One region of the Alteromonas sp. Cnat3-28 genome, then DNA from elsewhere that is predicted to be linked to it. Evidence: predicted binding sites of a transcription regulator. Region 1 holds the regulator's gene; each other region holds the start of a gene.
What was found. The regulator ArgR, encoded in region 1, controls arginine synthesis, uptake and breakdown. The targets are predictions, from matches to a motif close to ANTGAATANNTATTCANT.

Region 1 (10,735 bases):
AAGTTGCTGATGCAGATCCATCTTTGGGTAATGAGCCTTCAACGAATGCCGTAGACCCTGATTTTGAGATTCCTAGCGAATGGAAGTTCAATCTTGGTTTCACTTGGGTAACAGACAGCGATTATGTATTCCAAGCAGATATTCTTCACAACAAGAAGCAAGATAGTGCACAAATCATAAATGTTGGTTGGGACACAGAAAACGTTACTTTTGCAGCTGACGGTCGACCTATCTACGACTATATTCAAGTTGGAACTAATGACGATGGTGACGCTGTTTTCCGTAACTTCCGTAAGAGTGACTTAGTACTTACCAATGCTCGTGAAGATGGCAAGTCGACCACTATCTCTTTTGCTGTTCAAAAAGAATATGACTTTGGTTTAGATGCTTCATTCGGTTATGCATACAACCGCTCTGAAGACGTTACACCAATGGCAAGTTCAGTAGCGTTCTCGAACTTTACTAACTTTGCTTCATCAGACCCGTTAAACCCTGGTATCGCAACTTCGAACTACGAAGTGCCACATCGCTTTACGTTTAACTTGCGTTATTCGACTGAAATTGTTGACGGTTACAAAACAAGCTTCTCGCTATTCGGATCTCGCCAGCAAGGTCGTCCATTCTCGTACACCTTTGACGGTATCACGATCGGCGACGCGCAGTTTAGAACAAACAATGCACTTCTTTACATCCCAGAAGTTGATGATCCAAACGTGACGTATGCAGAAGGCTTCGACTTAGGTGCATTCAACTCATTCATCGATGAAGGTGGTTTTGCTCGCGGCGAAATCCTTGAGCGTAACTCTGAAAATGCTGAATGGTATTCTCGAGTTGACTTCCGTATTGACCAGCAACTTCCTGGTTTCATGAAAGGTCATCGCGCAAGTGCATACTTCATCCTTAAGAACGTTGGTAACTTCTTAAATGATGATTGGGGCGTTCGTAAAATTGGTCCATTCGTTTCAGCTCCTGTACTTGATGCATCGCTAAATAGCGATGGTACATATACGTACAACGAGTTCTTTGAAGGTAACACTAATCAAAATGGATTCTTTAATGAGCAATCATTATGGCAAATCCGAGTTGGTGTTAAGTACAGCTTCTAATCCAATGGTGTGAACCTATTGTAGTGTTAGGTGCCACTCTCCTTAACAGGAAGTGGCACTTTTTTATGCCCGCCATTAATCTCACAATCATGCAATCAAACGATCCTCCGCTTTTTTAATGATCTAACTACGTACATTAGCCGAAGTAATTGACGACAAATTTTTAAATGCTCGCAAGGAGGGCTTATGTCAAAACGTATGCTAATGGTAATGACATCTCACGAAATTATGGGTGATACCGGCAAAAAGACAGGCATGTGGTTGGAAGAGTTTGCTGCGCCGTACTACGCATTTAAAGACCAAGGATATACGATAACTTTGGCGTCACCCATGGGAGGGCAAGTGCCTATCGATCCCAATAGTCTGGCTGACGATGCAATGACCGATGACGCTATGCGATATACGAAAGATGAGCTGGCGCGTAGCGCTATAGCGTCGACTATTCCGCTTGAAGATGTGAGAGCTGAAGAGTTTGACGCGGTGTTCTATCCAGGGGGACACGGTCCGTTGTGGGACCTTTCTGACAATGTGCACTCGATAAAACTAATCGAAGACACTATCGCAGCTAATAAACCCGTTGGGGCAGTATGTCACGCGCCAATTGTGCTTAAGGACGTTAAAACGCCTGATGGCAAATACCTGGTAGAGGGAAAATCTGTTACCGGATTTTCAAACAGTGAAGAAGCTGCAATGGAACTTACAGACGTAGTGCCTTATCTGGTTGAAGATGAACTGGTTAAAAAAGGCGGTAAGTATGAGAGCGCCGACAATTTTGCTGTAAAAGTGTGTACCGACGGGTTACTGGTGACGGGACAGAATCCGCCGTCATCACGACCAGCAGCCGATGCGCTGATTAAGCTATTGAGTTAGCGTCAGCGAACAGCAGAATATATAGTGCCCTCAATGAGAGGGCACCGTTTTAATAGCGTGGCTACCTAAACGTTCTCAAACAGGTCTTCAACACGCTGTCTTAGTTCTTCGATTCTAGACACATCCGCTGGCGCGATGAAAATAGTGTCGTCACCTGCTATGGTGCCCAAAACTCCGTCTTTCTTACTTAATGAGTCAAGCAAGCGCGCAATAAGCTGTGCAGCACCAGGGCTGGTTCTAATGATTACCATTACGTTGTTGTGAACGATATCCAGTACCAGCTGTTTAAGAGGGCTTTTAGCCGTAGGCATACCTAGCTCTGGAGGCAAGCAATACACCATGTCACCTCGGGCATTTCGCGTGCGTACCGCGCCGAATTTGCTTAGCATTCTAGAGATTTTAGATTGGCTGATGTTGTCGAAGCCTTGTGCTTTTAATGCATCAACAATTTCGCCCTGTGAACCGTAACTTTCTGCTTTAAGAATTTCTTTAAAAGCTTTGATGAGTAGCTCTTGTTTTGCGTTTGCCATTAGCGCTCTTTTCTTTTTTGAGGGTTATCGTTAGGAATTATATTTAGTATGCGTATATTGTGCCGTACAGGTAGACTTTGCGCAATTTCTTTGCATAATCATTCATGATAATGAATATCGAGATAAAATCGCCATAAATAACGTTAATAAGACGATCCGGTGATTGAGTTTTCCCCCGCGTTGCATTAGTGTGACGTTCCGTTTAAATACGTGAAGTAATCCCATAGGAGAAATGGTATGAAAGTAGCCGTGTTAGGTGCTGCCGGTGGTATTGGTCAGGCGCTGTCTTTGTTGTTGAAAACACAATTGCCAGCAGGTTCAGATTTAGCGCTTTACGACGTAGCGCCAGTTGTTCCTGGTGTTGCCGTTGATTTGAGCCACATCCCCACTGCGGTAAAAGTAACCGGTCACGGTAAAGATGACCTAGCTGATGCACTAACTGGAGCAGACGTTGTTCTAATTCCAGCGGGTATGCCTCGTAAGCCAGGTATGGATCGTTCTGATCTATTCAACATCAACGCCGGCATTGTTAAAAACCTAATTGAAGGTGTAGCTGATAACTGCCCGAACGCGTGTGTTGGTATCATCACTAACCCAGTTAACACTACTGTTGCTATTGCAGCTGAAACGCTTAAAGCAAAAGGCGTTTATGACAAGAACAAGCTTTTTGGTGTAACGACACTAGACGTTATCCGTGCTGAAACGTTTGTTGCTGAACTTAAAGGTGTAGACGTATCTTCTGTGCACGTACCGGTAATCGGTGGTCACTCTGGTACAACTATCCTTCCTCTACTTTCACAAGTTGAAGGCGTAGAGTTCACAGACGAAGAAGTTGCTAGCCTAACTACTCGTATCCAAAACGCGGGTACTGAAGTTGTTGAAGCTAAAGCGGGCGGCGGTTCTGCAACCCTATCAATGGGTCAAGCAGCAGCACGCTTCTGTCTATCTCTAGTTGCAGCAATGCAAGGCGAGAACGTGGTTGAGTACACTTATGTACAAACTGACGACAGCGACGACGCAGCATTCTTTGCACACCCAGTTCGCCTAGGCGCAAATGGTGTTGAAGAAATCTTGCCATACGGCGAGCTAAGCGCATTCGAAGAAAAAGCGAAAAACGACATGCTTGAAGGCCTACGTGGCGACATCAAGCTAGGCGTTGACTTCGTAAACGGCTAATAGCGCTATTGGCGGGCTAGCCTGAAAAGGCAATCAAAACGTAGGCCCGCCGTTAATACGTCCATGTAGGCTTCGCCGCCGCATCCCTGCGGTGGAGAGCCTACATTTTAAGTGCCTTCCCAGTCTTTACATCAAGATGCGATTTTATAAGTCCTCATTACTCTAGAGTAGAAAGCCTGTAACGACCTTACGTATCCAGTCTTTTTGTTGCGTCTTTGTAGGCTTCGTCACCGCATCCTTGTTATAGGAGAGCCTGTTTCTCAAACTCCTGCCAATTCAATCCATTACCGAACATCCTTTGGCACACTCATGACTTGAGAAAGAAGCGAGCCTGTTAAAACCTTATAAAACTCGCTCGCTAGAGTTAAGCAACATGCAAAAAAAAGCCTGCTCAATGAGCAGGCTTCTAGTAACAACGCTAAGCGCTTAATTGGGTATTACCCCGTATTACGCATACCGATGGCAATACCCGCGATGGTAACCATCATGGCGCGTTCTAGACTGGTGTTCTGTGCATCGTCACCGGCTTTACGGATACGATCTAGAAGCTCAATTTGCAGGTAATGAAGGGGCTGAAGGTATCCTGCGCGGATCTCCATCGATTCTTTACCCTGCGGGTCGTTCTTCATTATGTCGTCGTTGCCAGTGATAGCCAACAGCGAGGAGATACTTTGTTTTAGCTCGCTGCGCAGCGCTTCACCAAAATGTTTGAGCTCTTTGGGTACCAAGCGCTCATCATAAGCTTCACTGATACGCGGATCGGCTTTATGGAACACCATGTCCAGCATTGAAAGACGTGAACGATAGAACGGCCATTCGCTGAACATTTCGTTAACCACTTTTTCGTTTTCCGGGGTCTTCACGCTATCAATAGCACGCATAACGCCTAGCCAGCTTGGTAGCACCAAACGGGTTTGTGCCCAAGCAAATATCCATGGAATAGCGCGTAGGCTCTCAATACCGCCTTGTGGCTTACGCTTCGCTGGGCGACTACCTAGTGGGAGTTTGCCTAACTCTTGCTCTGGCGTTGCAACACGGAAGTAAGGTACGAACTCTTTATCGTGACGCACGGTTGCACGATAGTTGTCACGACCTTGGGCTGCCATTGCAGTTATAAGCTCTCGCCATTCTTCTTTTGGTGCCGGAGGCGGGAATAACATGGCTTCAATTATGGCGCTGGCGTAAATACCTAGGCTGCGTTTAGCCAGCTTAGGCATACCGAATTTATAGCGAATAGTTTCGCCTTGCTCAGTTACACGGAAGCCGCCGTCTAGCGAGCCAGGAGGCTGAGAGTAAATGGCAGCATGTGCTGGCAAGCCACCACGACCAATTGTACCGCCACGGCCGTGGAATAGCGTCAGGCTTACGTCAAACTCATCAGCAATCGCAACCAAGGCTTCTTGTGATTGGTATTGAGCCCAGCCCGCAGCAAGTGCACCTGCGTCTTTGGCTGAATCTGAATAACCAATCATAACGAATTGACGACCTTTAACGTAACCGCGATACCAGTCGATAGACAGAAGTTTGCGCATTACGTCAGGCGAGTTGTTCAAATCGTCTAGCGTCTCGAACAATGGCGCCACTGGCATTGCCCAATCTACACCACTTTCTTGAAGTAGCAGCTGAACGGCCATAACGTCCGATGGCTCACTGGCCATAGAGATAATATAGATACCAAAACCGTGTTTGCTGTGCTTCGCAATTACCTTACAGGTATCAAGCACTTCTTTCACGTCATCAGACGCATCCCATTGAGCAGGGAATAGCGGGCGTTTTGAGCCAAGCTCGCGCAATAAGAACGCTTGCTTGTCGGCTTCGCTCCACTGAGCATAATCACCAAGACCTAGGTAGCGTGTTAGTTCGCTGAAAACGTCTGCATGACGTTCAGAGTCCTGACGCACGTCAAGGCGCAGAAGGTGAATGCCAAATACACGAGCACGACGAATAGTGTCTAGCAGCAGACCGTTTGCTACAACTTGCATTCCGCAGTCTAACAGTGACTGGTAGCAAAGCATCAGTGGTTCAATTAGCTCATCATCACTTTCAACCCAGTTTGAAGTATCTGGGTTTTTACCTGCTAAGTAGTCGCTAATGCCATCGCGGGTTGCGATGAACTTGTCCACAAGTGGACGAAGAAGGGCGCGGTATGGCTCGTTGGCGTCGCCGACTTTTTCGCGTAACGCGTCGTTGCAGTCGTACATTGAAAGCTCAACTTGCAAGCGATCAAGATCAATCGCGAAAAGCTTGGCCGCACGTTTTCTAGCAAGTAATAATACTTGCTCAGTCACTTTTGACGTTACAAATGGGTTGCCGTCTCTGTCGCCGCCCATCCAAGAGCTAAACTGAACGGGAGACGCATCTAGTGGCAGTGATACTTCATAATCTTCGTTTAGGCGACCATCAAGCTCGCGCATAAAGTCTGGCACTGCTTCCCATAATGAGTTTTCAATAACAGAGAAGCCCCAGCGTGCCTCATCAACCGGTGTTGGACGTACTGAACGAATTTCTTCAGTGTGCCAAGCCTGTGCAATAAGGTCAGCAATACGGGTTTCAATTTTCTTACGCTCAACATCATTAAGCGACTCTTGGTGAATAGCCTGAAGGCAGTTCGCCAATTCTTTATGTTTGTGAATAAGTGTACGGCGCGTAACCTCAGTTGGGTGCGCGGTCAGTACAAGATCGATGTTCAGTTTTGCAACCGCATCCTGCACTTTTTCAGCTGTTAATTCAGCTTTATCTAGGTGTTTAAATAGTGCATCAATAGACGCATCAACATTCATTGCCGCATTGTATTCTTGCTCAGCAATGTTGCCCAAATTCAAGAATTGTGCGAATGCACGGCCAACAGTAAGCAAATCGCTGTCAGACATTGTTTTGAAAGTTTCTTTCAGTTCTTCGCTACATGTAGCGTCTCCCTGATAAGAAGCTCGGCCGCCTTTACGAATCTTTTCAATACGGTCTAGCCACTCTTGACCCAATTGATTTTTGATTGTTTCACCTAAGGTTTTACCTAGGTATCGAACGGTATCTTTCAGTTCAGCATCGTAGTGTGTTTGCATGCTATCCTCCTAAATATATGGCCTTAACCATACTGTGTCCTTTGCGACTTGTCTAACCACTTTCGGTTATAATTTACAACATTTTGATACTTTTGCACCCTAGTTAACATTGCTCAAAGCAAGATATTTTGTGGTGTGATACACTCTTGCACCGGAAAATGCAGAAACATTCTCGCGTTATGCGTTTTGTTTGAAATTTGTACTGCATTTGTAATTTAATTTCAGGAGTTCTTGTGACTGATACATTCAATACAGTAGAAACCCAAGCAAGTTACGGCATTGGTTTTCAAATGGGTCAACAATTACAATCAAATCCGTTTGACGGACTAGCGATTGACGCTGTTGTAGCTGGCCTAAAAGACGCCTTCGCAGGTCAAGCGCCTCAGGTTGATAACGACACACTACGTGATGCGTTCGGCGAAATTCACAAGCGTATGCAAGCGGCTAAAGAAGAAGCAAGCAAAGCGGTTATTGAAGAAGGCACAAAGTACCTTGAAGAAAATGCGAAGCGTGACGAAGTAACCGTTACTGAATCTGGTCTTCAGTATGAAGTTATTGCTGAAGGTGACGGTGAAACACCAGTTGCGGCTAGCACTGTACGTGTTCACTACCACGGTACACTTATTAACGGTACCACTTTTGACAGCTCTTACGAGCGCGGCCAGCCAGCTGAATTCCCAGTAGGCGGCGTTATTAAAGGTTGGACTGAAGCACTTCAACTTATGAAAGTAGGTGCTAAGTACCGTTTATACGTGCCACATGAGCTTGCTTACGGTGAGCAAGGTGCGGGTGCAGCTATTGCACCATACAGCACGCTTATCTTTGACGTAGAGCTTCTAGACGTTCTAGGTTAATGTGTTGTTCACAGGTGTGCAGTTCTGTACACCTGTGTTCCATTTTTTCTTATTCATAGTTCATAACGTTTTAAAAACTAGCCCGCACTTCGTTGAATTTAGCGATATGGCCTAATGTTTCTTTTTCCTATCTCTTTTCTTCTCTGTCTTTTCTCGTAAATACAAAGCAAAGCTAAATTTGGCACGTTGTTTCATTGGTGTCGCCTTGCGTTTGCGATATGCTAGGTTTCATCTGCTCCGAGTTGTTATCAGTGGCTTCGGCATTACAATAGCCCCACGCTCAAATAAGGAAAATTATTATGGTTATCAAGCCTAAAGTGAGAGGCTTCATTTGTACAAACGCGCACCCTGTTGGCTGTGCAACGGCGGTTGACGAACAAATTGCTTATGTAGAAGCAAAAGGCGACTTAGGCGAAGGCCCTAAAAATGTATTGATTATTGGTAGCTCTACGGGGTACGGCCTAGCATCACGCATTACTTCTGCGTTCGGCTATGGCGCTAAAACGCTGGGTGTGTGTTTTGAAAAAGCACCAACGGAACGTAAAACGGGTACTGCCGGTTGGTACAACACCGCTGCATTCCACGAAAAAGCCAAAGCAAAAGGCTTGTATGCAGAAACTATTAATGGCGATGCGTTTTCCGATGAAATCAAAAATGAAACCATCGAAAAAATCAAAGCTGAAATGGGCAAGGTTGATTTGGTCATTTATAGCCTTGCATCCCCGCGTAGAACCGACCCAGAAACAGGCGTAACGTATAAATCTACGCTTAAGCCTGTAGGGCAGGCGTACACTACGAAAACCTACGATACTGATAAAGACAAAGTGCATGAAGTATCGCTAGAGCCAGCCAACGACGAAGAAATCCTTAACACCATCAAAGTGATGGGCGGTGAAGATTGGGAACGTTGGATGGACTTTTTACGTGAAGCCGATGTGCTTGCTGAAGGCTGTAAAACCACCGCATATACCTATATCGGTAAAGAACTAACATGGCCTATTTATGGTCAAGCGACGATTGGTAAAGCGAAAGAAGACCTAGATCGCGCTGCCGCAGCCATTATTGGTAAAAACAGTGATTTGCTTGTGCAAGCCAATGTGAGCTCGTTGAAAGCACTGGTAACGCAGGCAAGCTCAGCCATTCCTGTAATGCCTCTGTATATTTCACTTATTTACAAAGTGATGAAAGAGGAAGGCACCCACGAAGGGTGCATTGAGCAGATTCATGGCTTGTTCACACAGTGCCTGTTCGGCAATACACCAACGTTAGATGAAGCAAATCGCTATCGCATGGATGGCAAAGAAACTAACGACGCAACACAGGCAAAAATTAAGGCGCTATGGGATCAAGTGACACAAGAGAACTTTCATGACTTAAGTGACTACAAAGGTTACAACCATGAGTTCTTAAAACTGTTCGGTTTTGACATTTCAAGTGTTGATTACGACAGTGAAGTTGACCCAATGGTTAATTGGTAAAACCTAAACTTACCATTAATTAACCTAATGCTTATATGCGCAAAAGCCGTCTGATTTGACGGCTTTTTTGTACCTGATTACAAGTTGATACGGCATATGGATTTGCAAAATGTAAATGAATAAGACCAAAGGTTTACATTAAATTGTAGAAAAATTTGCCTTTATCTAGAAATAGCGTGGCACAAACGTATGGGTTAATGCTAAAATCCCGAAATTAAGTAGGGGTCTTTTCTGCCTCTACCAAAACAGCAGTAGCGATTGCAGCTACACAACAACAATAATAAGTGTAAATTTCTGCTGGTGGTCTATAAAGAAAGGGCGAATTAAGCGTCCGCAAAAGGAATTATGCGTTACGGCTTCATAACAGGCTGACCGTAGCAATTGCAGCAAGTTCCATCAATCAACAACGAAAAGGTGTTCTACACCTGTTAATAGTGCGTTTTTGCATGCTGACAGGCAGGTTTTCTGCGGTCATGCAAAAGGGTATTTCTATTAGAGTAGTGCGATTACATATGATAAAAATCAAGAAAGGTCTCGACCTCCCAATTGAGGGAGCGCCAAAGCAGGAGATTGCTGATGCATCTGCTGCAACGCGCGTTGCCATTCTGGGAGAAGAATATGTGGGTATGCGCCCTACCATGCACGTCCAAGTTGGCGATGTAGTGAAGAAAGGTCAGGTGCTTTTTGAAGACAAAAAGAACCCTGGCGTTAAATTCACTGCCCCAGCAGCGGGTGAAGTGGTAGAGGTTAACCGTGGTGCAAAACGTGTTCTTCAGTCTGTAGTTATCAAAGTGAACGGCAGCGATGCTGTAACTTTTGATAAAATTGCAGCTGACCAGATCGCGAGCGCTTCACGCGAGCAGCTTCAGTCAATCCTTGTAGAGTCAGGCATGTGGACAGCGTTCCGTACACGTCCATTTAGCAAATCTCCTAAGCTAGACTCTGTTCCAAGTTCAATTTTCGTTACAGCAATGGATACCAATCCACTAGCAGCAGATCCTGCAGTGATTATTGCTGAGCGCCAAGACGATTTCGTAAATGGTCTTAAAGCATTAACGCAATTGAGCGGTGGCAAGACTTACGTTTGTAAAGCGGCAGGTGCATCTGTTGCTACTGGCGATGCGGCAGTTGATGTTGAAGAATTTGGCGGTCCTCACCCTGCGGGCCTACCGGGTACTCACATCCACTTCCTTGATTCTGCTGGCATGAACAAAACGGTTTGGCACATCAACTACCAAGACGTTATGGCAATTGGTGCATTGCTGACCTCTGGCGAGCTAGATAACCGTCGTGTTATTTCACTTGCAGGTCCTGCAGCAACTAACCCACGCCTAGTGCGCACCGTAATGGGCGCAGACTTGACCGAGCTTACTGCTAACGAGCAAGTAGACGGTGAAGTACGTGTTATCTCTGGTTCTGTACTTAGCGGTACGACAGCGATGGGCGTTCACGGCTTCCTTGGTCGTTTCCACACCCAAGTTTCACTACTAAAAGAAGGTCGCGAGAAGAAATTGTTCGGTTGGATCCTACCTGGTTCAAACCAACACTCAGTGACTCGTGCTTACTTAGGTCACCTAAGTGGCGGCAAGAAATTTGATATGACAACAACTACCAATGGTTCTGAACGTTCTATGGTTCCAATTGGTAATTACGAACGCGTTA
Region 2 (10,735 bases), on a different contig from region 1:
TATTTGGTGAAAAGTACGACGAAAAAGTTCGCGTGGTAACCATGGGGCCATTCTCTGTTGAGCTATGTGGTGGTACTCACGTTACACGTACTGGTGATATTGGCTTGTTTAAAATTACCAGTGAAGCGGGTATTGCATCGGGCGTTCGACGTATCGAAGCAGTTACTGGCGAGCATGCACTTGAAGTCGTGCAAACCCAACAAGCGACACTGTCTTCATTGTCAGCGTTATTGAAAACAGACAGCCAAAATGTACTTGATCGCGTAGTTTCTCTACAAAATCAGACTAAAGAACTAGAAAAAGCGCTCAATTCTGCGAAACAAAAACTGGCGAGTCAGCAAGGTGCTGATATGCTTAGTAATGCAGTAGAGATAAATGGCGTTAAAGTTCTTATTGCGAATTTGGAAGGTGTTGAAGCGAAGTCATTGCGTTCAATGATGGATGACATTAAAAACCGAATTGGTGAAGGGATCGTAGTATTAGGTGTGGCTAATGACGCGAAAGTGAATCTTATTGCTGGCGTTACTAAAAACCTCACTAGTAAAGTTAAAGCGGGCGAGCTAGTTAACTTTGTCGCATCACAAGTAGGTGGCAAAGGGGGCGGTCGTCCAGATATGGCACAGGCAGGCGGTGACCAGCCTGAAAACTTAGGCCAGGCGCTAGATTCGGTTAACGCTTGGTTACAAGATAAGCTATAATTATTTTTGTGTATAACAGTGAGTTTTTGAAGTGACGCAGAAACATGGAATCACTGTCGCTTCCATCGGGTCGTGCCGATGGGTTGGCAAATCTTAATGGATGATGTTCAGTATTAAGGAACAGGAGCAAGCGAATGCTTATTTTGACTCGTCGAGTTGGTGAAACGCTTATGGTTGGTGACGATGTAACCGTTACCGTACTAGGTGTAAAAGGGAATCAGGTACGTATCGGTGTGAATGCACCAAAAGAAGTTTCTGTGCACCGTGAAGAGATATACATGCGCATTCAAGCAGAAAAAGGCGGTCAGCCAGGCTCTGCAGAATAATTGCATTATACGCTTCATTGGAAAAGGTCAGCTTACGCTGGCCTTTTTTGTTTTAAGTGAGTAAATCTTATCGGGCTTTAGCGCAAGTCTATTGTTTCTGTTCTATTTCGCCAGAAATGACGTTGTGATGTCTCGCGCTAACGACCAAGTTAAGTCTCTGGGTCGTGCACAGCTTTTTTCTAGCATAATGCCTTCTGGGGGGGCGATTTTTAAATCGAGACATTAACCGCTTTATCTGAGATTTTGGAGCGCTTTTAAATAACTTAAGTAAGTAATACGAATCAGCGTACTTGGTTTTGAACAAATAAATTCAAAACTTTTTGATATTATTTTTGAAAAATTGACTAAATTATTAAGGCGGGTCAGTTAAAACTGCAATGAAGCTGCGCATATTCAAATGCAAATTAACGAGCATCGTTAAATAAAATTCGGTTTAATTGCTTGTATTGCGAACAAATTACTGGTTTTTTGCTCGAATCGTTTAAAATGGCAGCGGGTGAACAATTTCTTTATAAAAAAGGTTTGACTCAGGCCAATGAATCCGTAAAATGCACCCCGCAGTCAAGGAGAGGTGGGTGAGTGGCTGAAACCAGTTCCCTGCTAAGGAACCATACGCATATACGCGTATCGAGGGTTCGAATCCCTCCCTCTCCGCCATTATTCGTTGGCAGTGACGGCCAACAACAAGTTTTGCGCGTGTGTAGCTCAGCTGGATAGAGTACCTGGCTACGAACCAGGCGGTCGGAGGTTCGAATCCTTCCACACGCGCCACTTATTTTAAGGCGTCACCTTTTGAGGTAGAATTCAAAAGTACACAAGTTTACGCGTGTGTAGCTCAGCTGGATAGAGTACCTGGCTACGAACCAGGCGGTCGGAGGTTCGAATCCTTCCACACGCGCCATATTGAAAAACCCACGTTTTTAGGTGGGTTTTTTCATTTCTACTCCTTTTATTTTTGTTCTCTCCACTTTCGTCTAAGCGCGCTGTTTAAAATTTAAGCTAAACTTAATGTGTCTAACAGCAGTAAAGCGCGAGGTACGCTATGGCACATCCATCTACTACTTTTCGATTTTTAGCTGAACCTACCGACGTAAACTTTGGCGGTAACGTTCACGGTGGCATGCTCTCTATAACAGCTTAATGAAATGGATTGACCAAGCAGCCTATGCCTGTGCCGCGCAGTGGTCCAAATGTTACTGCGTCACGGTGTCTGCCAATGGCATACGTTTCATAAAACCTATAAAAGTAGGTCAGCTAGTTGAGATAACCGCATCGTTGGTACACACTGGAGCGTCAAGTATGCATATCTATGTTGTGGTTAAATCGGGCGACGCCACGGAAAACACTACGTCTGTCGCAAATCGCTATTTAACTTTTATGGCGGTGGACTGTGAGGGAAACCCAGTAAATGTGCCTGCTTACGTACCCGAGGATGAACGACATATGCAGCTAGATTTATACCAGTCCGCATAGATAATCACCCACTCAGCGAGAGTTAAAATGTTCGTAATCGCGGCGTGTTACCGTAGGTATAGTGGTTCTACATCAAGGTGACACAACAAAGAGTACGGACATTTTAAACTCGCCCTTCGGGAAGGTCTGGCAAGCTTCCTAGCTACATTCTGGGAATTTGAAAGGGAACAGCCATTCCTGCATTCCCACGCTTTGCTAGGAAACTTGCCAGCGCCTTCTGAGTGGGCGATTATCTATGTGGATTGGTATTGTTGGCGATGCATGCGAAAGATTTCGCTAAACAGCTAGACAGTGACTTTACGGAAAATATAGGCTTTCATTAAGGCGTGAGTATAAATGAACGTAAACGTAGATTGCTGGCATCGGCAACGCTTATGCTAATTCCTAAAATATACTTTTGTTGCAAATTTATTAAAGAATAATGCATTAAGTTTCATTTTGGCGGGTTTTATTCATTTTAAAGTGGTTTTTTATGCTGCTTTGTTGTGTTTTGAAAAACCACGTGATACTTATTCAGGTACAAAATAACAACAGGATTGAATATGGATTCGGGATCCGTCGCTAGCCTGCTCTTTGAAGCAGGTTCTCTTATGCTTATAGGAATGGTATTTGTTTTCTCATTCTTAGGGCTTCTTATTGTGGGTATTCATCTCATTGCCCGATTTTGTGAAGCTTTTCCTGGTGAAACAGCAGAGCCTTCAGCTCATTTAAAAGAGCCTTCAGCAAATTTAAAAGGGCCTTCAGCTAATTTGAGTCGAAACAATCAAGCGGTACAACCAGGAATAGACGGAAACGTTATCGCAGCTATTTCTGCCGCAATTCATACCCATCGCCAAAATTCTAAAAAATAAAGCCTAATCAGGAGTTACCATGTCTAAGCCTCTGGCCCTTACCGAGCTGGTTCTGCGTGATGCCCACCAATCCCTTCTTGCTACGCGCATGCGTATTGAAGATATGCTTCCCATAGCGGAAAAACTAGATAAAGCTGGCTTTTGGTCAGTTGAATCTTGGGGTGGTGCTACATTCGATGCCTGTATTCGTTATTTAGGGGAAGACCCTTGGGAGCGCATCAGAAAGCTAAAAGCAGCCATGCCTAACACGAAACAGCAAATGCTGTTGCGTGGTCAAAATCTATTGGGTTACCGCCATTATGCTGACGATGTTGTCACTCGCTTTGTAGAGCGTGCTCACGAAAGTGGCGTAGATGTATTTAGAATTTTTGATGCCATGAATGACATTAGGAATTTGAAAACCGCAATAAAAGCGACCATAGACAGTGGCGCTCACGCGCAAGGGACAATTTCTTATACGGTAAGCCCTGTGCACAATCTTAAGCTTTGGCTCGAAATGGCGAAACAGCTTGAAGACCTAGGGGTTCATTCTATCTGCGTAAAAGATATGGCTGGGCTTTTAAAACCGTACGAGTGCGAGGCATTGATTACCGGATTAAAAGAAACGGTTGATGTACCTATTGCCATGCAGTGCCATGCCACAACAGGGTTGAGTACGGCGACGTATCAAAAAGCTATCGATGCCGGCATTGATATGCTGGACACGGCTATTTCTTCAATGAGCATGACTTATGGTCATAGCGCAACTGAGACCATGGTTTCTATCGTAGAAGGTACAGAGCGCGATACGGGCATTTCATTGCCTGAGCTTGAAGACATTGCCAGTCACTTCAGAGAGGTAAGAAAGAAATACAGCAAGTTCGAAGGCAGTCTCAAAGGGGTAGATGCACGTATTCTTTTGGCTCAAGTACCGGGCGGAATGCTAACCAACATGGAAAGTCAGCTTAAAGAGCAGGGCGCTGAAGATAAATTCGAAGAAGTGTTAAAAGAAATTCCACGGGTAAGGGAAGATCTTGGGTTCATTCCTCTTGTTACGCCAACCTCACAAATCGTGGGCACGCAGTCAGTGCTTAACGTACTCACCGGCGAGCGTTACAAAAGCATTACAAAAGAAACCGCAGGCGTTCTTAAAGGTGAATATGGCGCTACCGCAGCACCAGTAAACAAGGAGTTGCAGGCGCGTGTGCTTGATGGCGCAGAGCCCGTGACATGTCGCCCTGCTGACAATATTGCACCAGAGCTGGATACACTGAGTAAAGAGCTTGATGAACTGGCTGAGAAAAAGCAACTCTCGCTGTCAGACGATAAAATTGATGATGTTTTGACTTATGCCTTATTCCCGCAGATAGGCCTAAAGTTTATCGAAAACCGCGGCAACCCTGATGCGTTTGAACCTGCACCTAGCGCACAAGAGTCGCAAAGCTCGAGTGCGCCTAAGCCTGCTGAAGCCAAGTCAAGCTCACAAGGGGCTACCGCGAGTGAAACTTACGACGTAAACGTAGATGGAAGAGTGTATCGCGTAGAAGTGGCACCTTCAGGTACGCTGACGAGCGTTACACCTGCTAGTGGCTCTCAGACGCAAGCACAGCCTCAAACTAAGAGTGCTGCGCCATCAGACTCTAACTCTTCTCAGTCTATTGATGCACCGCTTGCAGGTAACGTATTTAAAGTTTTGGTGAGAAACGGCGACAGCGTGTCAGAAGGCGATGTGGTGATGATCCTTGAAGCCATGAAAATGGAGACAGAGATCCGCTCCGCATACACCGGTACGGTCACCGACATTACTGTTAGTGAAGGCGATGCCGTAACCAGTGGTCAACCGTTAATCTTATTGGGGTAGTACATGGATAAGTTAATGGTACTTTGGGATAGTACCGCGCTTGCGCACTTTGAAGCCGGCCAGCTTATAATGATGGCGGTGGGTTTCGGCTTGTTGTACTTGGCCATTGTTAAAAAGTTTGAGCCATTGCTCTTATTACCCATTGGTTTTGGTGCATTGCTTACTAATATCCCTATTGCTGGTTTTTCAGAAGCGGGTGGCTTGCTGCACTACATATACAAAATCGGCATAGATACAGGGGTATTTCCTCTGCTCATCTTTATGGGCGTAGGCGCAATGACTGATTTCAGTGCGCTTATTGCTAACCCTAAAATGTTGTTACTTGGCGCAGCTGCGCAGTTCGGTATTTTTGCTACCTTGTTTGGCGCGATAGCGTTAAACCTTATACCTGGCTTTGAGTTTACGTTAAAAGACGCGAGTGCCATTGCTATCATAGGTGGCGCGGATGGGCCTACTGCCATTTTCCTCGCCTCACGGCTTGCGCCTGATTTGCTTGGTGCGATTGCAGTCGCTGCATACTCTTATATGGCGTTGGTACCTATTATCCAGCCGCCCATCATGAAAGCGTTGACCACAAAAGAAGAACGCGAGATAAAAATGGGTCAACTACGACCTGTGTCAAAGCGAGAGAAGATTATTTTTCCGCTTGCTGTTCTGTTTATGACTATCTTGTTTTTACCTGCAGCAACGCCACTTGTCGGTATGTTCTGCTTCGGTAACTTAATGAAAGAGTGTGGCGTGGTAGACAGATTGAGCAAAACAGCCCAAAACGAGCTCATCAATACGGTCACTATTTTCCTTGGTTTAGCAGTAGGATCAAAGCTATCAGCTGAAGCATTCCTTACGGTCGAGACTTTAGGTATTTTGGGGCTTGGGGCTATCGCGTTTGGTATAGGCACTGCCGCAGGCGTACTCATGGCCAAGCTTATGAGTAAGCTGTCTGGTGGCAGTATAAATCCACTGATTGGCGCAGCTGGCGTCTCTGCTGTGCCGATGGCAGCCAGAGTGGTGAACAAAGTTGGGCTAGAAGCAAACCCTCATAACTTCTTACTTATGCATGCAATGGGACCTAACGTGGCTGGTGTGCTAGGTAGTGCGGTTGCCGCAGGTATTCTATTGGCTCTGGTTGGCTAGAAAGCACAAATGCATTGCTGTACAAGGGGCAATTTATTTGCCCCTTTTTTATTGCATGGCGTTTGTTCAAAAAAAGGCTTTCTAGGGTTTTCTTTTTGTGACGAGTAGAGCGTGCCAGTTCGGTACGTAAGTGCGCTTCTCAAAGAAAACAGCACCCAAACGATAAGCTCTTTATTCTCGAATTGTGTTTTGTGGCACCAGAGATTGGTATGCGGTAACGAGTTTCTTAGTGCGCGTATGCTGGGGCCACCTAAAGATAGTTTCGGTCTTGCCTTCTTCTACAATTTCACCGCCTTCCATCACAATAATCCTGTCTGCAATGTGTCGTACAATACCCAAGTTGTGACTAATAAAGATAAACGCCAAGCCAAGTTCTTGCTGAAGCTTCAATATAAGATTCACCGTTTGCGAACGAATGGAAGGGTCTAACGCTGCAAAGGGTTCGTCAGCCACCAACACTTTGGGCTTTAACACAATGGCTCTGGCTAGCGCTACGCGCTGCTGCTGTCCATCAGAAAGCATATGTCGATAAAAGTAATAGTGTTCGCGCAAGAGGCCTACCTTCACCAACATATCTTCTATAATTGGTTTGCGTTCTGCTTCGCTTAGGCCTGTATTCAAACGCAATGGCTCATCCAAAATTTTTCCCACAGGAACCGATGGATTCATCGACTCGGAGCTATGCTGCAAGATCATACGAATGTCATGGGTACGTTTTTGCTGGCTATCTTTAGACTGGTATTTGGCTAAATATTTGTGCGTGTTAATTTCAATTTCACCTGCATCAGCAGGCAGTGCACCTACCAAGAGCTTAGCCAACAAGGATTTGCCTGAGCGATTTTCACCAATAATTGCAATGGTTTCACCGCGCTTTACGCTTAAGTTCACTGGACCAAGTTGAAAAACTTCAGGACGTTTTAGCCAACGTTTCCTCTCGTTATGAATAAACGTGAGATCTTTAACCTGCATGATATCCATTACAGCTTCTCCATATGTAGAGGGAAGTGACAGCTGTAATTGTGATCGTGAATTTTACGCACGGCTGGCGTTTGTACACAGGCGCGCTGTGCACGAGGGCAGCGTGGACCTAACCGGCAACCAATAGGCAAATGCTGTAGTGTGGGAATAGAGCCACCAAGCGTGGGTAGCAGCGATTTCGGTGGCAGATCTTTTCTGAAGCTTGGCGCGCTGTCTAGTAATGCTTTTGTGTAAGGGTGCAGAGGGCGCTTCTTAATGTGCTTCATTCTACCTGATTCTACAGTCTGCCCTGCATACAACACCGTCATAGAGTGAGACATACTTGCAATTGCCAGTAGGTCGTGACTAACAAACAAGATCGAGAGCGAGCGGGTCTGATTCAAACGCGTGAAGAGCTTCAGAATTTGTGTTTTTGTTGTAGGTTCCATTCCCCGAGTTGGGTCATCGGCGATGAGCAATTTAGGCTGTGAAACCAGGGCCATCGCAATCATGAATTTTTGACCTATGTCAGCCGGTATTTGATGAGGAAAAGCGCTTAAATAATGCTTGTGGTACTTTATTCCTACTTTGTGAACGGTGCTTATTGCGATCTTTTTGCGGTGTTGTGCTCGTTGCCAGAACCAGCTCCCTTCAACAAATTCATCGGGAATGCTCTCTTCCAACTGCTCTCCAAGCGTTGCCGATGGGTCTAAACTTGCCTGTGGGTTTTGGAACACGACCGCTATTTCTCGGCGCATTACCTCACGACGCTGCTGCACAGACATACTCAGCAGGTTTTCACCATTCCAACTCATGCGGTCAGCCGTTAAATTCCATTGGCTAGGAAGGGCTCCGCAAATGGCGGACACGATCAAGCTTTTGCCTGAGCCAGATTCTCCTACCAGTGCGCGAATCTCCCCGCTGCTAACTGACAGGTTAACTTTGTCCAACGCTTTAATTGCGCCATCGCTGCTCTGCATTTCCAAGGTGAGGTTTTTAATATCAAGCATTGGCATATTAATGACTCACTCTTTTTCTAAGTGCTGAACGCAAACCGTCACCCACAATATTGATAGATAGCACCATGAAGAATATTGCCATGCCGGGGACGGCAACGTTCCACGGTGCTAGATAAGCAACATCTAGCCCATCAGCTAGAATAACGCCAAGTTCAGGAAGCGGTGACTGTGCGCCTAAATTCAGAAAACCAAGTGCAGATATGTCGATAACGGCAATAGAAAGTGCAAGCGTGCCCTGTACAACCAGCATTTCGGTCATGTTGGGTAGTATAGAATGAACAAAAAGTTGCCATCTACTGGCACCGTCCAATTTAGACGCCACTATATATTCTTTTTTCATTTCGGCGCGCACAAAACTTCTTGTGTGGTGCACAAACTGTGGAATAAGTGCAAGGGTAATTGCCCACATGCTGTTAACCAGACCGGTACCCAATATTGCAACGATAATAATCGCAATAAGTAGCGTGGGAATGGCCATAAGTGCATCGAGTAAGTGGTTGACGATACTTGAGCGAACACCTCGCAGCATGCCAGCAAAGGTCCCAAGGCTAACGCCGACTAACATGGCAAGCACAACAGTAATGAATGCGGAGCCTAGTGTGATGCGACACCCATAAATTATGCGGGTAAATAGGTCTCTACCCAACGCATCAGTACCGAAAATGTGCGATATAGAGCCATTAGCTAACCAGCTAGGCGGTATTAACAGTCCGTCGATATTTTGTTCCACGGCATCATAGGGAGTGATGATTGGTGCGAACAGCGCACACATAACAAACAAAGCCAGCATAGTCAGGCCAAGCATGGCGATGTGGCTCGCTCTAAATGATGCCCAAGTCCGTTGCCACGGCGACGGATGGAATTCTTCGTCGTATAAACTAAACTGTGGCACGTTCGTATTTCTCTCTGCTTGGGTCAATCATTCGGTTAAACAAATCAACCAGAATCGTGAGTGTAATTACCACCGTGGATACTGCCATCATACCAATTCTAAGGGCAGGGTAATCTCGTTGATAAATAGCTTGAATCAGCCAGTTACCGATCCCCGGCCAAGAAAACAAGGTTTCGACAATCATCGCGTTCGTTATTAGTGTCGTAATTTGTATCGCCATTAGCGGTAAAATGGGCAGTAACGCGTTGCGCAGAATATGACGAAAGAATATCTGCCAACTTGAAAGGCCTCTAGATATTGCTGCAGCGATATAGGGGCGGTGTTTCACGTCTATAACAGAACGTCTTGTTATACGTATCATCGAAGCGGTGGCGATAGCACCAATGGCAAACGTAGGTAATGCTAAGTGCGATAACGCATCCTTGAAGGCTAAGGTCTTGTTTTCTACGTCAGACAATAAAATATCAATGAGAATAAAGCCTGACACGGGTTCGATGTTATAAAGCAAACTGATACGACCCGACAGCGGTGCAGCGTCTAGCTGCAAACTGAAAACTAATATAAGCAGGAGCGCAAACCAAAAAACAGGAAAAGAATAGGTTGTTATACTTGCACTATTTATTAGGTGATCCGACGTTGAATAGCTGCGAATCCCCGCATAATAACCAAGCGGTATTCCAATGAATAACGCCATCAACATGGCATAGGTTGCCAGTTCTATTGTGGCTGGCATCGCAATACCTACCTCTTCTCTTAACGGCAGGCCTGACGTAAAGCTGTATCCCCAGTCACCAGTGAGCAAATTACCTACATAATAGAAAAACTGGAAAATATAGGGCTGATCTAGTTTAAATTGCCGCTCCAATGCTGCGCGTTGAATTTCATTTTGCGGCACGAGTCCTGTTAGGTTTTCAAGTGTATCGCCTGGAAAAAGGTAGGCGAGTGAAAACGACATAATCGCTAACACCAAAAGCGTTAATATAAATAAAGTGCAGTATCTTACGAGGATCTGGATCACAGTGCTTTTTTTACTCCACCAAAGCGTACACCGCCAAAGGGATTAATGGTCATTCCTTCTAGTTCATTCCTGTATGCCTGATAGCGATAGGCATGTGCGATGGGAACAAGAGGAAGGCGTTCGTATAATAATCGGTTAACTTGCCGGTATATGGCTGTGCGCTCTTCTATATCATCTGTCTGAAGAGCGTCGTTGAGTAACTTATCATAGTCTTCACTGCACCACATGGCACGATTTGTACCTGAGGGTATAGCGCCACAGCTCAATAGCGGACGATAGAAGTTATCTGGGTCTCCGTTGTCGGCAGACCAACCAATTAATACCGAGTCGTGCAGGCCTTCCTGAAGATGGCGTCTGAAGGTAGTCCAATCGTAACTGACAATGGTTGCTTCTACGCCTACATCACGCAAATAACGCTGAATGAGCTCGGCCATCTTTGTTGCGTTAGGATTGTAAGAGCGTTCAACAGGCATAGCCCATATCGTCATAGAAAAGCCGGCCTTAACTCCGGCGTCAGCTAATAATTT
Region 3 (10,735 bases), on a different contig from region 1:
TTACGGTAGGCGCTATATCGCCAGCATTGAGCGAAAGCAGCAAAATAATCCCTCCCCAAAGCAAGCCCGCAAACTTAGCATGACTCAGGTAGCCTTCAGGTTTTGCGCGTTTCCGAGTGAGTTTGAAATAATCTTCAAGCGAAACAGCGGCAAGAGAGTTTATTGCTGAGCTCAGTGATGACATGGCTGCAGCAAGAATAGCGACCACAAGCAAGCCGATAAGCCCATGAGGTAAATAATTAAGAATAAAGACCGGCATAAGCCAGTCCGGATTATCTTTAGGAATTTGCGATAGCAAGTTGGCGTCGTTAAACGCTAGTGTGCCGACCACCAAGCCTGCTAAACAATATAGAAGTGTTATAGGGAACCTGAAAATGCCATTGGCTAACATCATCTTTTTAAGATCGCTTTCCGATTTCGCTGACAATGCCCTCTGTGCTTCTGATTGATCACAACCGTAGTATGAGGCGTAGAGGATCACGCCACCTAGCACCATAGGAAAAAAGCCGAAGCCGTCACCATCAAAACCCAGAGATGAAAAATTAAGGGTAGAGACCCGCTCGCTTGGAAGTAACTGTAAAAAGTGCTCCCAACCGCCTAATGCGTTAAGACCAAAAGCAATGCAGATAGCTGTGCCCAAAACGATGACAACCATTTGTACCGCGTCACCATATACAACTGCTTTCATGCCTCCTTGTAAGGAGTACAAAACGGTAATCACACCAATGAGTAATATTGCCTGCGTGGATGAAACCTGCATGGTTCCTTGCAATATAATGGATAGCGCGTAAACCATTATGCCGGTAGCGAAGGCCCTGCTAAATTGAAATACAACACTGATACAAATACGGGTAGAGGTAGAGAAACGTCGCTCAAGATAGTCATAAATACTCACCACACCGCTTCGGTATAATGTAGGCAACACGGTGCTAATGAGTAAAAGCATGGCTAACGGAACTGCTAGTTCATAAGAGAGCCAAATCAGCCCTCCACCCTCACGGAAGCCGACAAATGCAGGAGCGGAAATGAAACTGACCGCCGAGAGTTGCGTCGCCATCACTGAAAGTAACAGCGGTTTCCAACTTAAGCTTCTTCCAGCGAGAAAATAATCTTTCTTTGACTGCTGTCCACGCAAGCTAAAGCCGATGACGAGTAAAGTGATGAGGTAAATCGCGATGACACTGTAATCAAGAATATCCATATAGACGCAAGGTTAAGCAACTAAATACCTACCATTACATAAACTCGGTCTATTTGCATAAAAAACGTATAAAAAAGCAGCGCTCAAAGAAACAGTGTACGTTACATCCAAGACCTTCTGGTTGACTCCACCTCGAATAGCACACTATCTGCTAGTTTATTAACGTAGTCTTCTGGTAGAAACGGCACAGTCACCGCCCCCGAAGCCAGTACAAACTTAACGGTGGCCTGTTTTCTTCGCTTCATAAACACGCTTTGCTTAACGATAACTTGCTGCGCTTTATAGGGCTCAAAGCATTGATAGTCGATGCCTATTCTACCTCGCCTTATATAAACGTACTTACTGTCGTAGGCTATACCCCATCGCCACCACCTAAGCGTGAGTAACAGCGATACCGCACAAAAGACAACGAGTGAACCTAGCATAATATCTAGATGGGACGACACAGCGCCTATGATGAAAAAGGTAATAAAAGGCAACGTCCAGCCCGCAAGCAACCAAAAAGTAATAAATCGCTTACTAATGGTTTGATAATCTTGACCTCGCAGGTCACATCCTGGCATCACTTCTTGACTAAGCGCGAAGGCTTCATCTTCGGTTACCGATGGCACAATAAGCTTATTTGGCGACATCAGTTCTTGCATTTGTTGCCCAGCCGTTGAGTTCTGCTCAAAATACAAATTCACCCGCTTTAGTATTTTATCCAGCCAGTCTTGCTTCGCCGTAATCATTTGGATGCGTGAAGCTCGCATGCTGACTTCCAGTTTATTAAGCAAGCCGCTGCGACGGATATAGCGATCACCTGTTCGTGAAAGTGTGTAGCCGTAAAAAGTGAAAAGCGCGCCACCAACACTCAGTAGTGCCACTAACGCCATAAGCATCATGAGAATGACAAAGGCATACAATCCAAATTGCCACCACGCAACCGTTTGTTCACCAACCAGCTGATTAAGCTGCAAGCCTTTATCGGCTAACCACTCTGAAACCAGACCGAACACATCGTCATAAAAAGGTGCCGCAGCACCCAGTATGATCCACACGCGATTGTTGGTGATACCGTGAATAATAATGTCTTTCACGGACCGTCGATTTAATACTTCTTCATTTGAATGGGAAGAATCTATCGCTTTAGTGCGCGTTCGTGGCGTGGGAAAAGACGAACTCTGCTCGTCGGATAAATCTTCATTTGGCAAACAATCCAGGTCACCCTCATCGTGCAGCGCTTTTTCATACAACACCTGCTTTTTGAGCGCTTCAGCATAATCTTCAGGAACCGCTACAATTTTAGCTTCTTCTTTCCCACTTCCTGCGGTATCAAGCACAACTAACGCGTACCCAAAAGGTCGGTAATAAAAAGGGTGTTCTATCTTAACGTTTTGAATACGCCACAAAGGCAAGTTGGTATAGCGGCGTTGAAACACGCCATGATGAATCTCAACGTGCTGGTTGTGCACGCGAAACTTGTACATTAAAAAGCTTATTACGCCGCTAACACTGGTAGATAGAAAAAGGATTCCAGCACCGATTAGTACTTCAGGCGACAGCAGGTTATCCCAAATATTGAACGATATGGCTAAGGCGGGAATGGAATAAATAAGCACTTGAGCCGAGTTGGTAAAATTGCGAATAGTAAAGTACAAAATAGAAATTAGAGAGAGGCGCTGCCACTCATCACCCGTTTCTACTTTAAGTTTCGGTTCTTCCATATTAGCATCTTGCCCATGGGACTTGAGCGCAGCATCTTCTTTCAGCTCTTTTGACTGATTAAGTGTAGGCGCTTGGTGTGAGGGCGTTTCTGATACCGTCATTAGCGTGCACCTATGTCTTTATGAGCAAGAATGAACTCACGCAACTGCTCTGCCCTTTCAATGCTTAACCCCGGTATTTCAAACGTGTGCATTTCACCACCAGCCGAAAACACCTGAAGTGAGGCAAGACCCGCCCACCTGTCCAATGGACCGCGATTAACCTCTACATGCTGAACACGCAAAATAGGTTGGCACGAAAGTTTTCTAAAAATTAGCCCTGACTGCTTACTGATGTCTTGCTCTCGAATAGCATAAAATATGCGTACATCAGCAAAAAAGTGGTACAGCGCCCATAGAGAGCCTACAGCGACGATACCAGCAACAACATACGGGTAGGCTTGCAGCAGTCCTTCTGGCAATGACCAAAAGCTTTGGAATCGTAACGCAGAAGCAATACCGATTAGCACTAAGGCTATCAATCCAATGGAGAGGATATTTAGTGTCCGGTACTTTTTGGATATAGGAAGTAATGCGAGCGTTTGAAGTGAGGGAATTTCCTCAACACTGAGCTGATTATTTGAAAACACGGTTTCTTGTTGTGCGCTAATTGTCATCGCATTAATTCCTTTTACCACTGTATAAATAAGATCAGCCTGCCGCCTTTTTTTAAGGAGAGGCTTAGCTACTTAACTACTTAGCTACTTAGCTACTTTGCTACTTAGCTACTTTGCTACTTTGCTACTTTGCTACTTTGCAACGCTGCTCTGAACGCTTTCTCTAGCGCACTTTTTATAACAAAAAAGAGGGCAAGCCCTCTTTTTTTACGTTTCCTATTAAAGAGCGCGTTATGCTAACTAGTCATCAACCTGCTGTTCATTCAGCCAATCGTGTAGTGCCTTCATGTCGTGCTGAACCGCCATTTGTAGCTCTTCCACCCAATCATGCACGTTCTCCCACCATGTAGGGTGGTCGCCCTGTTGAATTTGATTCGCAATACGCTGTACACGAGCCAAACCAACAGAGCCGGCGGCGCCTTTAATTTTGTGAGCCTGTGAGCACACTTCTGACTTTTCGTCCGCACTTAAGCTTAGCTGCAGTATTTCCATGTATTCAGGCATTTTTTCTTGGAATACTTTAACGCTAGCGCGCACCATTTCATCCCCTATGGTATCAACTAACATCTGTAACAAGTCCATATCTAAAATGTTACTTAATGTTTTGTTAGGTTCAGGGCGCTCTACTTCGCCATCAATTTCAAGCGGTGCAGGTGGTGCATGGAACAGCTCGTTAAACACCTCGATAACGCGAGATTTTTTAATCGGCTTCGCAATAACGTCATCCATACCGTTTTCTAAGTATTCATCACGCTTTTTAATGACGTTTGCCGTTAGCGCCACGATGGGCGTTTGCATAACCAGATCTTCTTCAATAATCGTACTTGCCACATCGAATCCGGTCATGTCAGGCAATTGAATATCAAGCAAGATAAGGTCGTATTGGTTTTCCCTGACTTTGTCTATGGCTTCTTGACCGGTCATTGCTACATCGACTTTCTGGCCAAGCTTCTCGAGCAAGGCTTTAGCGACCATTACGTTCAATTCAATATCTTCTACTAACAAGATATTGAGCCCTGTCACTTGAAGCTGCGCGACTTTCATCGGGCTATTAGAAATTTGAACTGGCAACACAATTTCAAAACGGGTGCCTTTACCCACTTTACTTGAAACGTGAATTTCACCTTTCATCAAGTCGACCATTTGCTTACAAATTGCCAATCCAATACCGGTACCTGTGGCCGATTGGTGGTCAGGGTGATCAACCTGATAGTACATGGCAAAAATCTTATCAATTTCGCTTTCAGGAATACCTACGCCCGTGTCTTCAATCGCAAATGTTACATACGCCTTATCACCATCAGGTTTCGTCGATGAAACCGTTAGACTTACGTGACCTTTTTGTGTGAACTTCACTGCGTTAAACAGGATGTTCCATAATATCTGACGAAGGCGCGTACCATCTATTTCAACAAGACGGGGAAGCGGCTCGTTAATTGTCGTTTTAAGCTCTAGCTGTTTGTCGGCTGCAAGCAGGCGAATAATGCTGCTAAGTTCTTCGGTAAAGTCTTTCAACGATATGGTTTTTAGACTCAGCTCAAGCTTATCTCTGTCTAACTTATCAAGGTCGATAATATCGTTAAAAATATTACCTAATGTTATAGCGCTGGCGTATATCGTACTTACCCAGTTAAATTGTTCTTCACTCAACTCGGTATCACGCAGCATACGGCTTAAGCCCACAATACCATTTAGCGGTGTGCGTAGCTCATGACTTATGGTTGCGATAAAGCGAGTTTTGTCGGTACTTGCTTTTGCAGCAGCATTTTCAGCTTGCTTACGCTCAGTCATGTCTCGACCGAACGACAACAAGCCAAGGCGATTACCGTCTTTATCGAAGAAAGGTACACGCTTCATTTCGAAGTAACGACGACGTCCATCAGCAAAGCGAAGCCACAGCTCTTCTGTGATACTGGCGTTGGTTTCTAGAACTTCGTGATCACTCGCTACAATTTGGCGGGCAAGCTCTTCCTCATATACGTCTTTTGGCGTTAAGCCAAGCAGCTCTTGCTCGGTTTTGCCCGTCATAAGCTCCGCTATACGGTTACAACCAGCAAACCTGCCTTCTTCATTTCGGTAATATATTAAGTCTGGCGAGGCATCGATGATTGAACGTAACAAGGTTGATAAGCGGCGTGCTTGTGCTTCTTGTTCTGATTTATCCTGAATTTCTTTTTCTAAGTCTTTAAACAGCGCCTCACGCTCTTCTTGTGCTTGCTTGCGCTGCTCTATCTCGTGATTAAGCTGTCTGATGTTGCTTTGAAGTTCGCGGTTAAGAAAGACATCTTCTTCACGCAAACTTTCTAACTGGCTTACCACTTCCTTTAAGTTGGTACGTGAGTTTTCTAATTGCTTGATTAACTCACTAAAGAAATAAAGTACCCAAGGCGCAGATAACATGGTCAGTACTACAGCACTGATGAAGTCATCGGGCTGAACCTGGCTTCCCATGCTCACGCGAATTACGTATGAGCCCCCTAGCGTAAACACAAGCGAAAGAACAACAAACAATATGCTGAGCTTTAGAGTGCCAAAACGCTGAACAAATTGGGCAAAGCGAATTGCCCAAGAATCGTTTGGTGAATCTGAATGCATGTACGTCTAATATAAGCTTATTTTGCGGTTATCCTATCAGGCTTTCCTCTTTTCGGGAATGCGGTTTGTCAAAGCATAACTCTGTGGCCCTGCTCAGAATTAGGATTTGAAAGGCGACTTTTCAGTAATTTCATTAATGTATTTGGTATTCACCCATCCCACCTTCGTGTAAGACACTTTCGCCCACTCCCCTCGCTTTTCCAGTATTTTTAGCACTTCGCCCTTATTCAAACCGTTCTCGACAGTTGGGTACGAAACATCTGGCCCTTTTCTCACATTCAGCGAATTGGCACTTACATTGGCCACCCGCTTTACAGGGCTAGCGAGATCCCGCTGAATTTGGTCATGCGCCTCTCGCTGTGAATTCGAATCACTTGACTCAGTTGCCCACGTTTCACTATCACTTTGCAAAACAGCGGCTTTGAGTCTTTGAAGGGGAAAAGCGGGGCCAGGATCGACCTTTCGTGACGGCGCTATTTCTTCATGCCCGACGATAGTAGAGATGTTGTAGTGGCTACACAACGCTTTACACAGCGATAGCGTCCTAACAATTTGTACGTCGGTGTACTTGTGCCAATAGCCCATAGACTGTTGGTTAATGTGCTGGGCAGCTAATACTTCATTCTCGCCAAAAATTTCGCCAAACCAACTTTCAAAGGTGCCGTCTCCTCTAGCCTTAAGCTGGCCGGCATTGTCTAATTCAATGCCGATAGAGTACTGATTCAAGCCACTACGCCCCTCGTAATAACTTTCTCCTGCGTGCCACGCTATTTTATTGGTCGGAAGCATTTGAACAATGTCACCATTGCGTCCAACGGCAAAGTGAGCTGACACACCGCTATCGGCGTTGGTCAAGACATTCACCGAAGATGAAAGGCTACTGCCGGCGGTAAAATGAATAACAATAGTATCGGGAGATCCAGATTGAAAACGCCCAGATGTATTAGGAGAAAGCCTGAAGGTGATGTTGTCGCCAGTTAGAATATGATCATCTATACTAAATGTAGGCAGTGGTGAAGCATGTAGTGTATTCATACAATAATCCTTATTGTCTTAACAGCACGCCACCACAGTGAATTTTTATTCTTCGCCTTCCACATAAGCGTACACTCAATTCACACACAGGGCTCTCTATCAACATCCTTCAGCGCACCACGAGCCTTACCTGTGGTCAATTTTCAACCAATATAGCAAACTACTTATATTAGTGGAACCATAGCTTTACAAATTAATAAAAATACACCGCAAACCGCTATTGACAACATAAAACATCAATTTCAAAGCATATTTATTCATTAATAAAGCGCAAATGAGAAGTAATATCATTTATAAGGGGTGAGTTATTCACTTTGCAACACTGATAACATTTTTGTTACAAATATAAATGACGACACGTAAGCAACTGATTAATATATATTTAATTATATTTATACTAATTCACTATAAAGCTTATACTTTTAGCGTTTGATTTTAGTTTTTAATGTGGGTATTTTGTACGGCCCGCATCGCAATAATGCATAAAAATGCGGAAACGACTGGAATCCTCTAATAATAAAATAACGACAAGAAAGGCGCACGCCGCGAGCAATACCGCTCGCAGGCATAAAAGACGTCTAATAATGTTGTGATACGCAAACCTAGGCGCATCTACACGCAACGCATACCTTGCCCAGTCAAAAGGTTGAAGGAGTTAAGAGATGAGTTTATATAATCCCAATGATTCCCGGGACAACTGTGGGTTTGGCTTAATCGCTCACACTCATGGGGAAGCCAGTCATGAATTGGTAACTACTGCAATACACGGTCTTGACCGTATGCAGCATCGTGGCGGTATCGCCGCCGACGGGAAAACCGGTGACGGCTGTGGTTTATTACTACAGAAACCGGATGCGTTCTTCCATGCAATCGCCGAAGAAAATGGCTGGAAACTCAGCAAAAAATACGGCGTGGGCATGATTTTCTTAAGTCAGGACCCGGTACTTGCGCAAGCCGCGCGTGAAGTACTTAATGAAGAACTAGAAAAAGAAACACTTTCAGTAGTGGGTTGGCGCGAAGTGCCTGTCGACCACTCAGTACTGGGTGAATTAGCGCTAACGGGTGTTCCACAAATTGAACAGGTATTTGTGAACGCGCCAGCAGGTTGGAGAAAACGCGACCTTGAGCGTCGTTTGTATATGATCCGCCGCCGCGCTGAAAAACGTCTTGAGAAAGATCCCGATTTTTACGTAGCTTGTTTGTCGGGCTTGGTAACGATCTACAAAGGCTTGGTAATGCCAAAAGATTTACCCGCCTTTTATCACGATCTTGCCGATGAGCGTATGCAAAGCGCAATTTGCGTTTTCCACCAACGCTTCTCAACAAACACATTACCGCGCTGGCCTCTTGCTCAGCCTTTCCGTTTCCTTGCGCACAATGGTGAAATTAACACCATTAAAGGAAACCGCGACTGGGCCATGGCACGTGCAGCTAAATTTGCAACGCCACTTATTCCAGACCTTAAAGATGCAGCACCTTTTGTTAATACCGAAGGTTCAGACTCATCATCGCTGGATAACATGCTAGAGCTATTCTTAGCCGGCGGAATGGATTTATTCCGTGCTATGCGCTTGCTTGTTCCACCAGCCTATCAAAACAACAAAACCATGGACGATGACCTTCGTGCATTTTACGAGTTTAACTCAATGCACATGGAACCATGGGACGGCCCAGCGGGTATCGTTTTAACTAATGGTCGCCACGTAGCCTGTAACCTTGATAGAAACGGTCTACGTCCTGCACGTTACGTTATCACTAAGAACGGTTTCATTACCCTAGCCTCAGAAGTAGGTATCTGGGATTACGAGCAAGCCGATGTAATTGAAAAAGGCCGTGTAGGCCCAGGTGAAATGCTTGCTGTAGACACCTATACAGGCAAAATCTGGCGCTCTACTGAAATTGATGAAGACTTAAAAGCACGTCACCCTTATAAAGAGTGGCTAGACAAGCATATTCGTCGACTCACACCAATTGAAAAGCTTGATGCGTCATTAATTGGTAAACGTGTGTTTGACGACGATGCCATGGCGGTGTACCACAAGCTACACGCGTACAGCTATGAAGAAATTCAACAAGTTGTAAAAGTACTTGCGAAAGACGGTCAAGAAGCCGTTGGCTCAATGGGTGATGACACGCCAATGGCGGTTATGTCATCTCGTCAGCGTACGGTTTACGACTATTTCCGTCAGCAATTTGCACAGGTAACTAACCCGCCAATCGATCCGCTACGTGAAAACCACGTTATGTCGTTGGCAACCTGTATTGGCCGCGAGCAAAACGTATTTAGCGAAACCTCAGGTTACGCTGACCGCGTATTGTTTGACTCGCCAGTGCTAATGTATACCGACCTTAAGCAACTGCGCGAATTTAACCCAGACAACTACTACTCAGAAGTCGTGGAGCTTCAGTATGCGCCGCAAGAAGGTTTGAAGAAAGCCATCGAGCGCGTTTGTAACGAAGTAGAAATGCTGGTTAAAAACAAGCGTGCTGCATTCGTTATTCTGTCTGACAGAAACATTAAACAAAATCGCTTGGTTATCCCTGCTGCAATGGCAGTTGGTGCGGTACAACGTCGCTTAGTTGAAAAGTCATTGCGCTGCGATGCTAACGTTGTTGTTGAGACAGCAAGTGCCCGCGATCCACACCATTTCGCGGTGCTGATTGGCTTAGGTGCCACTGCGGTTTACCCATTCTTAGCATATGAAACTATTGAGCAGCTTTGTGAAAAAGGCGAGCTAGATATTTCTCCTATGCAGGCCACGTTGAATTACCGTAAGGGTATCAATAAAGGCTTGTACAAGATCATGTCGAAAATGGGTATTAGCACTGTTGCTAGCTACCGTAGCTCTAAACTGTTTGAAGCAGTGGGTATTAACAACGAAGTGATGAAGTTATGCTTTAAAGGTGTGACCTCACGCATTCAAGGTGCGGGCTTCGATGATTTCCAGCAAGATCTTATCAACCTAAACCGTATTGCTTGGCTTAAGCGTAAATCTGTCGATCACGGCGGCTTGCTTAAATACGTGCACGGTGGCGAATATCACGCCTATAACCCAGACGTAGTCAGTACGCTTCAAAAGGCTGTGGTGTCTGGTAACTACGACGACTACCAGCAATATGCAAAGCTTGTTAACGAGCGTGCGCCTGCGCACATTCGCGACTTGCTAGCTATAAACCCTGATTGCGACCCTATTGATATTAGTGAAGTAGAAGCACCGGAAAACTTATTCCCACGCTTTGATACTGCGGCAATGTCAATTGGTGCACTAAGCCCTGAAGCGCATGAAGCGCTAGCGATTGCCATGAACCGCCTGGGCGGTCAGTCTAACTCGGGAGAAGGTGGCGAACACCCTTCTCGCTTTGGAACTGAAAAGAACTCTAAAATTAAGCAGGTGGCTTCAGGTCGCTTTGGTGTAACGCCTCACTATTTGGTTAACGCAAACGTTATTCAAATTAAAGTGGCGCAGGGTGCAAAACCGGGTGAAGGTGGTCAGCTTCCCGGCGATAAGGTAAATAAATACATCGCACAGCTACGTTTCTCT

Region 2: a site for ArgR is predicted at 2,908-2,925, ahead of MHM87_RS06170 (OadG family transporter subunit). Genes of this name have one in related genera too.
Region 3: a site for ArgR is predicted at 7,563-7,580, ahead of gltB (glutamate synthase large subunit). Genes of this name have one in related genera too.

What each region holds. Positions count from the first base shown of each region.
Region 1 covers NZ_JAKREY010000018.1:43,260-53,994, forward strand. The annotation lists gene MHM87_RS16060 (TonB-dependent receptor) at 1-1,106, shown strand, start outside; gene MHM87_RS16065 (type 1 glutamine amidotransferase domain-containing protein) at 1,293-1,976, shown strand; gene argR (transcriptional regulator ArgR) at 2,042-2,506, opposite strand; gene mdh (malate dehydrogenase) at 2,744-3,682, shown strand; gene ppc (phosphoenolpyruvate carboxylase) at 4,120-6,741, opposite strand; gene MHM87_RS16085 (FKBP-type peptidyl-prolyl cis-trans isomerase) at 6,975-7,595, shown strand; gene fabV (enoyl-ACP reductase FabV) at 7,895-9,073, shown strand; gene MHM87_RS16095 (Na(+)-translocating NADH-quinone reductase subunit A) at 9,586-10,735, shown strand, end outside.
Region 2 covers NZ_JAKREY010000004.1:169,625-180,359, forward strand. The annotation lists gene alaS (alanine--tRNA ligase) at 1-698, shown strand, start outside; gene csrA (carbon storage regulator CsrA) at 833-1,024, shown strand; tRNA gene MHM87_RS06150 (tRNA-Ser) at 1,590-1,681, shown strand; tRNA gene MHM87_RS06155 (tRNA-Arg) at 1,719-1,795, shown strand; tRNA gene MHM87_RS06160 (tRNA-Arg) at 1,849-1,925, shown strand; gene MHM87_RS06165 (hotdog domain-containing protein) at 2,165-2,497, shown strand; gene MHM87_RS06170 (OadG family transporter subunit) at 3,040-3,348, shown strand; gene oadA (sodium-extruding oxaloacetate decarboxylase subunit alpha) at 3,368-5,188, shown strand; gene MHM87_RS06180 (sodium ion-translocating decarboxylase subunit beta) at 5,192-6,322, shown strand; gene MHM87_RS06185 (ATP-binding cassette domain-containing protein) at 6,494-7,300, opposite strand; gene MHM87_RS06190 (oligopeptide/dipeptide ABC transporter ATP-binding protein) at 7,300-8,295, opposite strand; gene MHM87_RS06195 (ABC transporter permease subunit) at 8,297-9,190, opposite strand; gene MHM87_RS06200 (ABC transporter permease) at 9,177-10,145, opposite strand; gene MHM87_RS06205 (ABC transporter substrate-binding protein) at 10,205-10,735, opposite strand, start outside.
Region 3 covers NZ_JAKREY010000006.1:40,968-51,702, reverse strand. The annotation lists gene MHM87_RS07955 (sodium/solute symporter) at 1-1,201, opposite strand, end outside; gene MHM87_RS07950 (PH domain-containing protein) at 1,303-3,009, opposite strand; gene MHM87_RS07945 (PH domain-containing protein) at 3,009-3,563, opposite strand; gene arcB (aerobic respiration two-component sensor histidine kinase ArcB) at 3,804-6,158, opposite strand; gene MHM87_RS07935 (N-acetylmuramoyl-L-alanine amidase) at 6,258-7,193, opposite strand; gene gltB (glutamate synthase large subunit) at 7,856-10,735, shown strand, end outside.